Regions from separate parts of the Pseudoalteromonas sp. SG43-6 genome, predicted to be linked through region 1. Evidence: riboswitches for the same ligand, from Rfam matches in the RefSeq annotation. Region 1 holds a riboswitch; the other holds the start of a gene.
What was found. Region 1 has a riboswitch for lysine ahead of dapA (4-hydroxy-tetrahydrodipicolinate synthase). Riboswitches for the same ligand answer to the same signal wherever they lie in the genome.

Region 1 (7,826 bases):
AATGTGTATTCAGCGGCTAGCTCATGACATAAAAAATACGGCATACTTTCGGTAAAGCCGTACGCGCCACATTGGCTAAACACCAACCAGTCTTGCTCATTTAAATCACTAGGTAATTGGTGTTCACCTAAGCAATCAAGTGCTGTACATAATGGCCCATATAAGCTCATAGTTTTGTATGCAGCAGTTGAGTCTCGTAATAATCGTGCTGGGAAATCTTGGCTGGTGACTGCAGGGCGCAATAAATGATTAATACCGCCGCTTAAGATCACTTGTTGTTGGGCATAGTTAAGTTTTCGCTCAACGACAGGCGTTGCGTAATGACCGCATTCGCCCACAGCATAACGGCCAAGCTCCATCCAGAGTTCTTGTACGCCTGCGGCATGTTTAATGTTAGCTAATGCATCAATGAGCGCATCCCAACTTAAGGTTGGTGCATCAAGAGTGTAAGGAATACCTAAACCACCGCCTAAGTCGAGTACTTTTAAGTGAATACCTAAGTCGTTGGCAAGCTTTGTTAACGGCGTAATCATTTGTGTCCACAGCTCAGCGAGTTTGTCGCTGCTAAGCATGTTGCCCCACTGAAAAATATGCAGACCGTCAAAATTAAGCGCTGGGTAGTCGCTAGTATTTAGCGCTTGCCATTCATCGCAACCTAAACCAAATGGAGTAAGGCTATCGCCACCAAGTGGGTTTTTTTCCCCTTCAGGCCAGCGTAATTGCACTCGCAGTAATACCTGTAACTGACAGTTTTGTAAGCTTGCTTGCTCGTTAAGCCAGCGTACTTGATTAAGGCTTTCGGCAACAAAGGTACGTACGCCGCGCGCAATAAAGTGTTTAATTTGTTTTGGGCTTTTGGCAGGCCCTGTATTGAGCACGCGCTCGCTGTTAATACCTTGAGCAAGTACTTGCTCAAGTTCGCCCTTGCTTGCCACATCAAAGTTAAAACCCGCGTTATCTAAGCTTTGAATGACTTTAGATAATGGGTTAGCTTTTACGGCATACCACAGTTTTACCTCAGTTTGCGTCACTAACCGCGTTAAGTGTGCGTTTAATGTATCAAGGTCGTAAATAAAAAAGGGTGTATCAAGCGCAGTTGATAGCTCATCAATGGCGGTTTTAACTGGCGTGCTCAAAAAGCTCATTAACGTAAAACCTCTTCAAGCAGCAATGATGCATCACTTTGTTCATCACGGTATTTTACAATTAATGCACACGACATACTTAATCCTTGCTCGCGAGCCCAAGTATTAGAAGCTGGGCGAGAACCTGGAATAACAATCGCGTATTCAGGAATAGGCTCGCCTTTAGCCAGCTGGCGCTCATTAACACAGTCATAAACAGGAATAGTTGCTGATAAGCGTACACCTGGTGCGAGCACCGCGCCTTTTTTCACTACTACGCCTTCAACAATCACGCAACCTGCACCGATGAATGCATCGTCTTCTACCACCACCGGGCTTGCACCAATAGGTTCAAGTACACCGCCTAGTTGTACTGCAGCGCTTAAATGTACATTTTTACCTACTTGCGCACACGACCCCACTAACGCGTGGCTATCAACCATAGTGCCTTCGTCGATAAAGGCACCAATGTTTACATATGCTGGTGGCATAATAATCGTGCCCTTAGCAACGTGTGCGCCACGGCGAACGCTTGAGCCACCAGGTACCATACGCACTCCAGCATCGGCTGCAAAACCTTGTGGTGCTAAATTGTGTTTATCAACAAAGCCACCTGGAAATTCGGTATTAGTGCCATTTTTAAACGCTTCTAAAATACCTTGTTTTACTGCAACGTTAGCATGCCATTGGCCGTTGTCGTCTTGTGTTGCTGCGCGCACTGCGCCCGATTCTAAATTATTTAGTAGTTCTAACCAGCTCATTATAAAAACCTGTATTTAATGCCAAGATAAAATGGTGTTGTTTGCGTTGTTAATACAATCAGTTTGCGTTAACTCAAGATGCGTCAAAGGTGGGCGTAAGTACGGGCTGTTAATTCGCCCTTGTAAATGCATCAATACTTTGACGGGGATAGGGTTTGCGACAGCAAACAAGCTTTGAATGGCTTGTGACCAGTCGGCAAATAAATTGGGGTGTTGACCGCTGAGACTTCGTTTTACAAACTCATGGGTTTGCACAGGCCATGCATTAGCAGCCACAGAGACTAAACCTTTTGCGCCAGCCTGGGCAAAGTAAGGCATCAGTGCATCGTCACCGCTAAAAATAGCTAAATTAGGTGCGACTTTTCTAAAACCTTCAAATTTAGCAATGTCGCCACTGGCTTCTTTGAGTGCCCACAAGTTTTTATGGTCTTTCAAGTTGCTAATTACGGCCGATGGAATATCAACAGCACTGCGCCCTGGTACGTTATAAAGCATGCAAGGATGTTTACTGGTATTAAGTAAGCTTTCAAACCAATGTGTTTGGCCTACCACGCCGGGCTTAGCGTATAGGGGAGTGCCCAGTAAATAGCTATGAATGGGTAACTGATTACAGTATTCAACCCAGGCAATTTGTTGCTTTAGGTTTATACCGCCTACTGCAACCATCAGTGGTACTGTTGGCGTTAATTGGCACACGTGTTCAACAATCGCTTGTTGCTCTTTGAGTGTTAGTGCGAGGCCTTCGCCAGTGCTACCAAGTAATAAAATACCATTGTTAGTCACTTGCTGCTGTGCAACTAACTGATCAAGAGTGGCATAGTCGACTTCACCAGCGTCAGTAAATGGCGTGACGAGTGCCGTCCACAAAGGGTAGTCATTTAAATTGAAGTTATTGATCATCTCTCACGAACTTATAAGTGATTCGAGGAGTTAATAAGCTTTTATGATTGGAGCCACATTAACGTCGTTCGAACGAATAATTCGAAGAGCGAATGGGCTTAATATAATAGGGCGCTATGGCCTTATTACGCTAAGACCAGAAGCTCTCCACCAAATATTTTAACAGCCAAGCTGTTATTGGTGACAGTCGCTGGGATTCAACCCAGTCGCCCGAAGTAAAACTTCACAAAAAGTGTTACTTCTCGGCGTTAATTCCCCTCACGTATGATCACTGGAGTGTGTGCTCCTCACATACGTTACCTGAATAACGCACCTCTTCTAGCCCATGGTGCAAGTTTTATCGTTTAAAACTCACACCTTAAATAGGGGTAATACGAAAGATTAAAGCATTTTAGCCGTCTAGGTGTCAAGGCTGGATATTTTTAAGTTTATTTTTAGCTGCAATGTGCTCCTGACATTTTTTTACAACGTAAATAGCGTTACAGTAAGCGTAATAACAAGTAGTGGTAGTGAGTAATGGAAAAATTTCAAGATATATATCAACGAGCGGCACAGCGAAAAGGTAGCGAAGTAATGTTACAGCACTTACTTGTTGCCCCTCAAAATGCAAAGCAATTAACTGCTTTACCTGATGATGCATGGCTTGAAGAGTTTACCCGCAAAATTTTTCAAAGTGGTTTTTATTGGTCAGTGATCAACAATAAATGGCCAGGTTTTCGGGAAGTATTTTGGGATTTTAGTGTGGCTAAATTATTAATGATGCCGCCAGATATGCTTGAGCAAAAAGCCACCGATGAGCGAATCGTTCGTAACTTTAAAAAAGTGCAAACGATCCCAGAAAATGCGTATATGATCCATGAAGTGGCAAGTGAACATGGCAGTTTTAGTCAGTTTATTGCAGATTGGCCGAGCGACGATATTATTGGTTTGTGGGGGTATTTAAAAAAGCATGGGGCGCGTTTAGGTGGTAACACCGGCCCTTATGCATTGCGAACCTTAGGGAAAGACACTTTTTTATTATCGCGTGATGTAGAAAGTTATCTCCGTGCTCATAAGATAATTGATGGCGGTTTACAAACTAAAAAGTCACTTACCAGCGCTCAACATTTTTTTAATGAATTGCAGCAACAAAGCGGATTAAGCCTACAAGAGCTCAGTCTGTTAGTTGCATACAGCGTGGGCGATAATCGCGTTGGTATACAAACAACCCAAGCTTAAGGAATACTATGAAATTAGTTGCTCGTTACACCCAGATTGCTGATGATTTTGCTGTGGCTGATCAGCCAAGTGCTGTTATTGCTCCAAACTTACTGCTGTGGAACGATACGTTAGCTAGGCAGCTTAATATTGAGGTTGTCACATCAGAACGTGCGGTAATTTTTTCTGGTAATCTTAATAACAGCGATGTTGCTGCTGTGGCATTAGGTTACTCAGGGCATCAATTTGGACATTTTTCACCGCGTTTAGGTGATGGGCGAGCACATTTATTAGGGGCTGTCACTGATCAGCAGCAACAGCTTTGGGACATTCAACTCAAAGGTTCTGGTGCTACGCCATTTTCACGTGGAGGTGATGGCCGTTGTGCAATCGGTCCTGCGGTACGTGAATATATAATGAGTGAGGCAATGCACGGGCTTGGCATAGCGACGACACGTTGTTTGGCAGTTGTTGCCAGTGGTGAAACAGTTTACCGTCAACCACCACAACAAGGAGCCATTGTTACCCGCGTTGCTAGTAGTCATATACGTGTCGGTTCGTTTCAGTATTTAGCTGCGCAAGGTGACGAGACTGGTTTAAAAGCCTTAGCTGATTTAGCTATTGAGCGTCATTATCCTGAGATAAAGTCTACGGGCTCTGCGCGTTATTTGGCATTTTTAAGTGCGGTAATTGAAAAGCAAGTTAGCCTGATTGTTAGCTGGATGCGCGTTGGTTTTATTCATGGAGTAATGAATACTGATAATACGCTCGTCAGTGGTGAGACCATCGATTATGGCCCTTGTGCAATGATGAATCAGTTTGATTTTGATACTGTATTTAGTTCTATTGATCGCCAAGGTCGCTATGCTTTTGGCAATCAACCTAATATTGCTAATTGGAATTGTGCACGTTTAGCTGAAAGTTTAATTCCTTTAATTAGCGATGACGAAGAGCAGGCTGTTGAGCTATTAAGCCCATTAATAAATGGTTTTGCTGAGCAGTTTCATCAAGCCTTTACACAGATGTGGGCGAAAAAACTGGGCTTTGATGGTCATCAAGATGGCGATGCTGAATTAGTATCCGAGTTATTAACTTTACTGAAAACCCATCAGCTTGATTACACCAATACTTTTGACTCCTTAACAGAATCATTGCAAGGTCAGACTGCCATTCCGAGTGACTTGGCTGGTTGGTCTATTAAGTGGTTAGCCAGAACAAATACGCAAAGCTATCAGCTGATGCGCCAAGCCAACCCACGCTTGATCCCGCGTAATCATATTGTTGAAAGCATAATACAGCAGTATGAAAGTACTGGTGAAAGCAGCATGTTAGATGAATATTTAACGGCCTTGAGGTCGCCTTACCAATTGTTGGCAAGCCCTGCATTTTGGTACTCCCCGCCTGTTGATGGGGATACTAATTACCAAACATTCTGCGGAACATAATAACGCAGTGCTGATTGTTAGGCGTATTGTTCGTAAATTGAGCGACGATTAATGAATTGATGTGACTTATACATCCAGATCTTTAGTTAAAAGCTGTTATTTATTAATAATTATAAGAAATAAATATGCTTAACTACTTGTTGATTTAAAATTAACCAATATAATGCACTCATTAGCTTAAGCATTTAAATTATTAAAGCCAAAGATATTAGAAACGTTGTGGCTGAAATTGCAGTGATAGCAATTACAATGCTGACAATCGATAGATGTGCAAGTTAGGTAAAGTTTTTTATCTGAACTATAATGTAGGGCGCTTTATTTTAATAAATAGTTAAATTGCAAAATATGCATTTAAATATTTTCGTTAAGTAATGATTAACTAAAGATACGGTACTCTATGGTTAAACTTATTGAGCTAGGGTCTCTTAGCTACAATTTTAATTGTGAAAATGGGAAGGAAACAATGAAATTAAAATCACTTACTATTGCTTTAGCACTAGCTGCAACTAGCGCTTCAAGTTTCGCTGCTGAAAAAGAAGGTTTCTTTATCGGTGCTTTTGGCGATTATTACGATGCTTCATGGGAAAATGTCCGTGGAAGCGCAGGTACCAACGTTGATGATTCAACTGGTTGGGGTGCAGAAATTGGTTATCGTTTTAACGATTACTGGAGTGCACGTCTAGAATATGCTGATATGGATTTTGACATTTCAAATGCAAATCCTGCCATGAACGCAACAAGCATGGACGGCGACCGTTTAGGTATTGATGGTCTTTATCACATCAACGGCGGCCCTTTCTATGGTATTTTCGGTCTTAAAAAAATCGATATTACAGAAAACCTAACTTTTGCTAATGTGGGTGCTGGTTACCAACATTACTTCACTGATAATTTTGCATTTAATGCTGAAACATCTATTTACCAAGGCCTTGACCGTGGTTACACAGATGTAGGTGCTAAACTTGGTCTTAGCTATTTATTTGGCAAGCAAAGTTCAGCTGCTGAGCCAGTTAAAGCTGCTCCAGCTCCAGCTACAGTAGTACCTGTAGCAGTTGCCCCGGTAGATAGCGATGGTGATAACATCCCTGATGCAGATGACCAATGTGCAAACACACCAATGACAGATGCTGTTGATGGTACAGGTTGTACTTTATATGAAGACCGTGAAGTAACTAAAAGCTTGTTAGTAACATTCCCTAACAACGCCTCAAAAGTTGCTGGTAAATATGACAGCGGTATTGACCAAGTTGCTAGCTTCTTAAAAGAGCATACAGACACAACAGTATTACTTGAAGGTCATTCTTCAGCTGTTGGTAAAGCTGAGTATAACAAGTGGTTATCGAAAAAGCGTGCTGATGCAGTTGCTGCTAAGCTAATTGCTGATGGCATTGCTGAAGATCGTATTACTACTGTTGGTCTAGGCGAAGAGCGTCTTAAAAATACAGACAACACACCTGCTGCACACGCGGAAAACCGTCGTGTAGAAGCACACCTTAAGTCAATTGAGCGCGTGAAAGTTAAGCGTTAATAGCATTTGATTTATTAAAAACCCAGCAAGATGCTGGGTTTTTTTATGCCTAAAAAATAGCAATAATTCGCAGTTAATTAACATTCATGTGAATGGTTTTTTCCTAATTGGTTATTCACAGTATTTATAATGAGTATAGAATTTTGCTTGATTGCACGGATTTTCATCTATATTTAAAAGCTTTATAATTAATCGTCAGAATACTATAAGTATTGAGTAATTTTTCGCGAGAATGTGTATTACTGAATACTTTCACGTCACCAAGAGGGCAATATTGTGCTAGAAGATTATCGTAAACACGTAGAAGAACGTGCCGCGTTAGGTATCGTACCAGCGCCATTGGATGCTCAGCAAACGGCTGATCTTATCGAGCTAGTTAAAACACCACCTGCAGGTGAAGAAGAGTTTATTTTAGACTTATTAGTAAATCGCGTGCCGCCAGGTGTGGATGACGCAGCTTACATCAAAGCTGGCTTTTTAGCCGCAGTTGCTAAAGGTGAGGCAACTTCACCACTAATTTCAAAAGAAAAAGCAGCTGAACTATTAGGCACAATGCTTGGCGGTTACAACATCGCCCCCATGATTGAGCTACTTGACGAAGAAGCGCTTGCGCCAATCGTTGTTAAAGGTCTTGCAAATACGTTATTAATGTTTGATGCATTTTATGACGTTGAAGAAAAAGCAAAAGCGGGTAATGAATACGCTAAGCAAATTATTGAATCTTGGGCTGCTGCAGAATGGTTTACCAATAAACCTGCGGTTGCTGAAAAAATCTCAGTTACGGTATTCAAAGTAACAGGCGAAACAAATACTGATGATTTATCACCAGCGCCAGACGCCTGGTCACGTCCTGATATTCCATTGCATGCTT
Region 2 (7,826 bases), on a different contig from region 1:
CCAAGAAGTATTTCTAAATCTTTTAATTCTGTAGATATAGCTAACTTTAGTTTTTTAATTTTAGATTTTGATTTTATTAGTTCCGTCAGTTGTGATAAGCCCCAACCAACTACTAAAGCAATTAATGCTACTTGCAATCTATCCACGATTCTTCCTTAAAAGCTAATGCTTCAAGAAGAGGCACGCGCGGTTTGCGCGTCCTTCTTGCTTGACTTGTTAAGTTCCATTTCATCAAGCTGTGCTTCTATTGATTGAATGGCTTCAGCTGGGTTTTTTGGTATTTCAATTTTTTGAACCTGACCAAGGGCTAAAAATAGATAATAAATACCACCAATGAAGCCAATTATCCCTAACATGCTATAAACTGATTGAAACAAAAGCCCCAGGGATATCCAAATCAGCCCCTTAATAAGTTCACGCAAAGATGAATAGATAAGCCCTGTTTGGCAGGCATGCCCCTGCAGGTCTTCATTTTTATTAAAGTGTTCTACTCCAGTATATTTTAGCCAAAGCGTTTTAAGCCTTCGGCTTTTTATGCCTTGTGAATACTTCGACAAAACTCTCGCTATAAACCCTAATACTTTGGGAATTATAAAAACTATGAGAGCGAATAATGCCGATCCGAGTGCACCATAAATAATGTTCTCTATGTTTAAACTTTCAAATTCCAAAATTCTCTCCATTTGAACTTAACATTTTAGTATTTGTGCGACACGCAGTTTGTGTTGCATAATCGCTTGTTGGACTGAGGCGCTACCTGCTCGGTGTGTCAGAGTTAGTGTTACTAATGCTATGGGGATTTGCTTTTAATAGTCTAAGCGATATCAAGCCAACTTTACTGGCGTGTCTATCGTATCTAAGCTGTCCCTGCGTTACTCAGCGTTTATTATGTATCCATTAAACCTAATGTTTCACCATTAAGCAATTATATTTAGCCAACCCCCAATGACCGCTGATCGCTCAAAATCGACCTATAGAGTATTTACGTTAACTCATAATGGGGCAGAAACGAGTTACGCCTGAAGGTCTGATTTTGGCACATCTGTGACAGCCAGACTTGATTGAGTCCTATTTATCGGTTCTGACAAATCAAGTTAAGACGTAATCACATAGGTCTCTTAAGTACGTCTACTTACATTTTACGGATAGCATTTATTTTATTAATCTTCTTAATAACTCCTGACTCAAAAAGTTGCTGCGCGCTGGACTTGAGCAATTGAGTTTCCTCAAGCGTTATATGCTCTTTAATGATTAAGTTTGCATAGGTAATTTGCAGCCGGTTTATTGCACGGGTTTTCTTTCTGCATTCAAAGCACTTGATCGCATGTGCATCAATCCAAAACTTTAATTCTTCAAACCAATATTGCTGCTCTTTAGCAAAAAATATAAACGCTCTATGGCAATCTACACATTGCTCTTCTATATCAACATAGAGTTGCCTTGGATATAAACTGTCACATTGTTTTTCGATAACTGCGGGGATTGCCGTCTCAGGGAAGTAATGAACACTTGAATATCGCCAAAAGGCATTCTCGATTTCTTGCTTTGTATAACTATTACCAGAGAGGATTGGCTCGCTGCCATATCTTGGGTGGTTTACATAATTGGTCATCTTAGCTATTTACCCAGCACAAAAAGGATGGCTAAAGCGCCGACTGCTAGAGCAATAATTAAACTTTTATTTAGTTTACTCAACCAAGGAGAAACAATAACGTCATTTTCTGAGTCGTTTACTCGCGGTTGAGGCTGTTGAGCTGTTGGTCTTGCTGGCAGTTCGCTGTCTGCAAGCTGCTGCAAAGTCATTACAACCTGTTCAGGATTAACATGGTCGCCATTTGCAATCGTTATATTCTCAATAATGCCACTGCAGTCGGCCATTATTTCTAAAACAACTTTTTCAGTTTCAACATCAAATAACACATCACCGGCATAAACGAGTTGGCCTTCACTAACATAAAGTTTAGCGATATCCGCTGTGTTTATTGAGTCTGGAAGCGTGGGGACTTTAACATCTATGTTCATAATTCCTCCCTGGATATAATACCAATCGACTTAAATATTTAACCATTTATCTGTCGCTATAAATGGTCAGTAACTTAAAACGATTGGTACAACACTATATATTAACAATTAAAACTAAAAAACTGAAAGCTAAATTATCAACCAAACGCGACATTAGCGAACACGGCGGTCATCAGTATCGGACACACATAACGTATGTACTGAGCAAACCAATAACGCATGCCACTTGCAGCCTCATTTAATTGATTACCACGGCGCCACAACCACCCTACAGTGATAAAGTAAAATAAGCCCATAAGCGGTAATTGATACTGAGTCAGTACCATGATCACTAAACCAAATAGCCAATCAAAATTGAAAATAATCAACGATGACGCGGCTAAAACCGTTAAGCTCACTAAAAACGTCGCTTTTTTACGCTCTACTTGATGGTTTTCAACTAAAAAAGCCACTGGAATTTCAGTGGATGAAATAGTCGATGTGAGCGATGCAATCGACATAAGTACAAAAAACAGTAAACCAACCAATAAGCCAATTTCGCCCATAGTATTAAATAACTGCGGTAGAATTGCGAAAATTAGTTGCCCTTCTCCCACTAATTTTCCATCACTAAATACTTGCACGCCATTGTGCTGCGCCACGTAAATTGCAGGAATAATTAATAAACCCGCTAAAAAGGCAACCCCTGTATCAAGTAACGCTACCGACGCGGTTAACCGCGGCAAATTAGCATCAGGCTGCAAGTACGAGCCATAAATCATCATACAACCGACACCCAGTGACAGTGAAAAGAACGCCTGTCCCATTGCCGCAATAATTAAACCTGGGTCGAGTATTTGGCTAAAGTCTGGCACTAAATACGCAGCAAAGCCTTCACTTGCGCCATCAAGCGTGGCTATATAAGCAATTAGCACAACGAGTAACACCAATAGCATCGGCATTAACCGTCGCGACCATGTTTCTATGCCAGATTTAACACCTTTGAGAATAATACTCGCAGTGAGGATCAGCATCAGTGGTGTAAATACAAAATTACGCGCCATCGAATCCGTGTGTAAAAACGCACTGACGGTGGTAAATCCAAAAAAGCTAGCAATGGGTTCAAGGGCATAAGCAAGCATCCAACCTGCAACAATTGAGTAAAAGCTCAGCATCACAATCGCACCGGCTAAACCTAAATAACCAGCAGCAGCGCCTACTTGCGGTGCTTGCTCTTGCCATGCTTGTCTAAGTGCTTTAACCGGATTAGCTTGCGCTTTATGACCTAAGTACAACTCAGTGTATAAAGCTGGCAAGGCTAAAAAAAAGATAACTATAAAATAGACTAGTAAAAACGCGCCGCCGCCATGATTTGCCGCTTGCGTGGGAAATCCCCAAATATTACCTAATCCAACTGCAGCGCCAGAAGCTGCTAAAACAAAGCCAAGGCGGCTTTGAAAACCATCACGCAATTGTGCCATACATCTACAAATCTGTTATTATTTTTCATTATTGTGAATTAAACCATATTTAACTCTCACAGAGTAATAAATTTGCCTTGGCTTAATTAACCAGCGCACAACCGCACAAAATATAAACATGTTTGTTCTTTTATCACTTTAATTGTGGATTTTATGCCTGCATTATTTTTTCAACAGCAACTCGTTATCACCAAACACAGCGTGCAGCCGTTCAATGCGAAAACTATTTTATTATTTGATGCCCAGCAGTTAAATGTTGATGAATTCGATTTAAACGCACTATTAAGCCCATTTGAACTGACGGTGATCACCCGTAGAAAAAGTTACAAAGCCAAGCAAGAATATTTAGCCACTCGGCTACTGCTTAAGTATTTGGTAAAACAAACGATGCCACAATTTCGTGATCTAGCAAATAACCATATTAGCTCTGAATTTGACCAGCAAAGCAGTAAATTACTGCTACATATAACTGACAGTGACACTGTATTGCGTAGTTGTTTATCCCACTCTAATGGTTTTGTGGGTGCTGCATTAAATGTAGAACGAATTGAATTTGGTTTTGATATTGAAAAAATAAACCTGAAGCGCCCATTTGCAAAGCTCGCTAAGCATTTTTATCATCTTGATGAGGTAAATTTAATAACGCAAGATCAGCAAAGTGCAGAACGATTTTTTAGAATATGGACCTTAAAAGAAGCACTTGCCAAAGCCACCAGCCAACCAATTGCAAAATTACTCAGCCCCAATGTATTTACTGAACTTGAGCGAGCAAATTTAACAGCGCTGAGTTGTCAATATCATGAGTTTGATATCAGTGTGGTAAGTGACAAGAGCACTGACTGGCAGTGCTCTGTGGTAAATTCTACCGCCCAATTACGCGGCGTTTTGAACTTCTAATAAACGGCTGTGGATCGCTTGCACAACAAAGTCTGACTCGCTCTGCTCCACTAAAAAGCACAGGTTATGTTTACTTGCGCCATGACAAATTAAGCGAATATTAAAATCGCTTAATACATTCATTAAGTTAATTTCTTGCTGACGTAATTGAATTTGTGAACCAATTAATGCCACTAAGGTTAAGTTGTTCTCAACCGACACGTGGCAAAACTCCGCTAACTTATCAAGGCATTCTTGATCAAGCTCAGGACGCGAGGCATTTGGCGCATTATCTAAAGTAATTGCAACACTTATCTCTGAGGTAGTTACCAAATCAACCGAGATATTAAACTCACTTAAAATTGTAAACACGTGAGCTAAAAAGCCACTAGCCAAAAGCATTTCGGGGCTTTTTAAGGTTAACAATATTTGATTTTTACGCTGCGTGACAGCACGAATTCCGGGGATTTGTGATTTCTCACGTTCGATCCAGGTACCACCACGTTCAGGCTCACGGCTAGAACCAACAAACACACTAATATGGCTGCGGCTCGCAGGTAAGATAGTTGCCGGATGTAATACTTTCGCCCCAAAGGTAGCCATTTCGGCCGCTTCATCAAAACTTAAACGCGCAATCGGCGTAGCCTTAGCACATAAGCGCGGATCGGTGCTAAAAATGCCCACGACATCAGTCCAAATGTGCACGCTTTTAGCGTTTATGGCTTCGGCCAGTAATGCCGCACTGTAATCTGAACCACCACGACCAAGTGTGGTAGTTTGACCATGTGCGTCGCTGCCTATAAAGCCTTGAGTTACAATAACCTGTTCAGCTAATAACGGAATTAAATGCTCTTTTGCGGCCATTGCTGTTGCAGCTACATCTGGGGTTGCTTTAGAAAACTGGCTGTCGGTTTTTAATACCTGTCGCACATCAAAACGCACCGCATTTAAGCCATTTAAACGCAGTACCTGAGTAAATAAATAGGATGATAAACGCTCACCAAAGCTCAATAACTCATCATGTTGTTGCTTTGATTTTAGTGGTTCACTGGCAAGTGACTTAAAAGCTTTAATGGTTTCATCAAAGCCATGAGCTAAATCAGCATCCAATGACAGCTCATTTAAAATAGCTTCTTGAATAGCAATAACGCCAGCAATATTCTCATTGCGCTCTTCTGCTGATAAATCTTTTTTACATAAGGTCACAAGGTGATTAGTCACTCCTGCGCTGGCACTAACGGCCACTACTCGTACGTTGTTATCGGCTACAATAATTTCACTGCAACGGCTCATCGCTTCAAAGTTAGCCACACTGGTGCCACCGAACTTTGCGACTACGTAGTCTGATTTTTGATTTTGTGCTGACTGTTGCAAGTTAGTTGCAGCTAATTGGGTATTCATGTCGTCTCCTTTTGTGGCATTCATACCACGATAAAACAAGAAGAACTTGGCAAGGGGGTGCTCGATAAGAAAAGTCCACTGCCAGAAGCTCTCCACCTAATTGGTGACAGTTTTGAGGATTCAGCCCCATAAACCGAAAAACCACTGTGACGTCCAGTTGCTTTCCTCGGCGAGTACTTCCCTCCTTAATGATTACAGGCATACGTCGCCTAACATTAAGTACCTAAGTACCGCACCTCTTCTGAATGTTAGATTAATTACGTAAATTATTAGCAATTAAATAACAAAACCCGCTATTAAGCGGGCTTTGAAAGTTATCGTTTAGACGTCTAGCTGTCAAGTTGTTTTAAATAATAAAAGCAATTAAATAAAACTACCTGCTAAATACGATCCCATATAACCAATTGTATAAGCGATTAATAAATACACCGACATACGTAAATAACTCATAAAGGTAAGCGCTTTTACTTTACTCATAGCGATAATACCGGCAGCCGAGCCAATAATAAGCATGGACCCACCCACTCCAGTTGCATACGTAAACGACAACCATTGTTGTGGACTCATCACTATTTCAGCTTTAAGTAACGCAGCCGTTAGTGGTACGTTGTCAACCGCAGCTGATAATATACCCATTAAATAATTAGCGTATTGTGCTGGCATTAACTCGTAAAGATGAGTGAACTTACTGAGCATACCGACTTCTTTCAGAGCGCCTACAAGTAATAATACGCCAACGAAGAACAGTAAGGTGTCGTATTCTATTTCGCGAATATAATCGATGATTTTTTTATTCACATCTTTTTTGCGCATTAAAAATTGCGCTACTAAAAACATCAACGACAAACCAAATAAGAAAGTTAACAAAGGCGGCACATGATAAAGCACGCTTAACGTTAATGTCCCGACAATCGTTGATAAGAAAATCACTGCAATAGTGATATCTGTTTTCTCAATGCGACGGTCCTCTTGTTTGGTAAACTCAACTTGGCCGTTGAGTCCAAATGACAGCATAATGGCCAATAGCGCCACGCTAAATAACGCAGGCACAACCAACAATAGCAAGTGACCAATGGTAACTTTGTCATCAAGGAAAATCATCAAGGTAGTAACATCACCGGTAATTAACGACACTCCGCCCGAGTTCACACTAAAGATGATAAGCGTAGCGTATTTAATTAGCTTTTTCGGATCGAGTTTTAACGACATCACCACCGCAAGGGAAATTAATGTGGCTGTGATATTGTCTGAAATCGACGAAAATAAGAAGGAGAACCCGCCAATCAAAAACATCAGTTTGCGTTCGCTAATAGCACTGGGCATTATCTTATGCACAATATTTTGGATAAAACCTTTGGAGTTCAAATAGGCTACAAAGGTCATTGCAGCCATTAAAAACAACCAGAGTGTGGCAATCTCTAAAATATTGTGGTCAAGTTGATGTTGTACGTTTTCGGGGCTTTGCCCGTGAAGCGGCGAGATAAATAAGATAATCCAGCATAAAGTACCAAAGAAAAGCGTGGTTTTGGCCTTGTTTACATGGATAATATCCTCTATAACGATGAGCACGAATGCTAGCGTTATCAGGGTTAGGATAATTGCAGTTACCATGGTGTTTGAACAACCTTTATAAAAATGTAAAAATTGTATGTTATGAGCCGCAGGACGACACGGCGCGCAGTCTAGCACCAAAGAATGTGTAAAACTATTGTCAATTTGCTTTTCTACGACTAATCGCTGAGGCCTAACAAGCCGGCTTTACAAGATAAATTAGGATTTTTGGAGTTTTATGATCCCAGCTAAAAAGTTGCTAAATACCCTAACAGAGCACTGGGGAATGTTAGAGCTGCTATTTAAACGTTTTAAAATGGCTGATTTCAGCCTAAAAGACGTGCAAAATGCGATCAAACAAAAACAACCTACGTGGTCAAATGAGCGCATTTACAAAGAAACCAACCGCCTTTTAAACCAAGATATTATTATTCCCTTGGCTAAATCGTCACAACTTGAAATTAACCGTGCAATTGCAGATTTTGCCACTTTTTTATTGCAGGAAGAACATTTAGG

Region 2: linked by a shared signal. The riboswitch ahead of lysC (lysine-sensitive aspartokinase 3) and the one ahead of dapA (4-hydroxy-tetrahydrodipicolinate synthase) in region 1 are both predicted to bind lysine.

What each region holds. Positions count from the first base shown of each region.
Region 1 is NZ_JACJEZ010000009.1:103,584-111,409, forward strand. Features, by position in the region: gene H5201_RS05995 (PLP-dependent decarboxylase) at 1-1,145, opposite strand, end outside; gene H5201_RS06000 (2,3,4,5-tetrahydropyridine-2,6-dicarboxylate N-succinyltransferase) at 1,145-1,885, opposite strand; gene dapA (4-hydroxy-tetrahydrodipicolinate synthase) at 1,901-2,785, opposite strand; lysine riboswitch at 2,918-3,111, opposite strand; gene H5201_RS06010 (DNA-3-methyladenine glycosylase I) at 3,302-4,003, shown strand; gene H5201_RS06015 (YdiU family protein) at 4,012-5,427, shown strand; gene H5201_RS06020 (OmpA family protein) at 5,891-6,955, shown strand; gene acnB (bifunctional aconitate hydratase 2/2-methylisocitrate dehydratase) at 7,232-7,826, shown strand, end outside.
Region 2 is NZ_JACJEZ010000036.1:3,836-11,661, forward strand. Features, by position in the region: gene H5201_RS15135 (hypothetical protein) at 1-146, opposite strand, end outside; gene H5201_RS15140 (hypothetical protein) at 171-671, opposite strand; gene H5201_RS15145 (zinc-ribbon domain containing protein) at 1,133-1,612, opposite strand; gene H5201_RS15150 (biotin/lipoyl-containing protein) at 1,618-2,022, opposite strand; gene H5201_RS15155 (sodium-dependent transporter) at 2,160-3,482, opposite strand; gene H5201_RS15160 (4'-phosphopantetheinyl transferase superfamily protein) at 3,636-4,379, shown strand; gene lysC (lysine-sensitive aspartokinase 3) at 4,356-5,759, opposite strand; lysine riboswitch at 5,837-6,008, opposite strand; gene nhaD (sodium:proton antiporter NhaD) at 6,123-7,370, opposite strand; gene H5201_RS15175 (hypothetical protein) at 7,549-7,826, shown strand, end outside.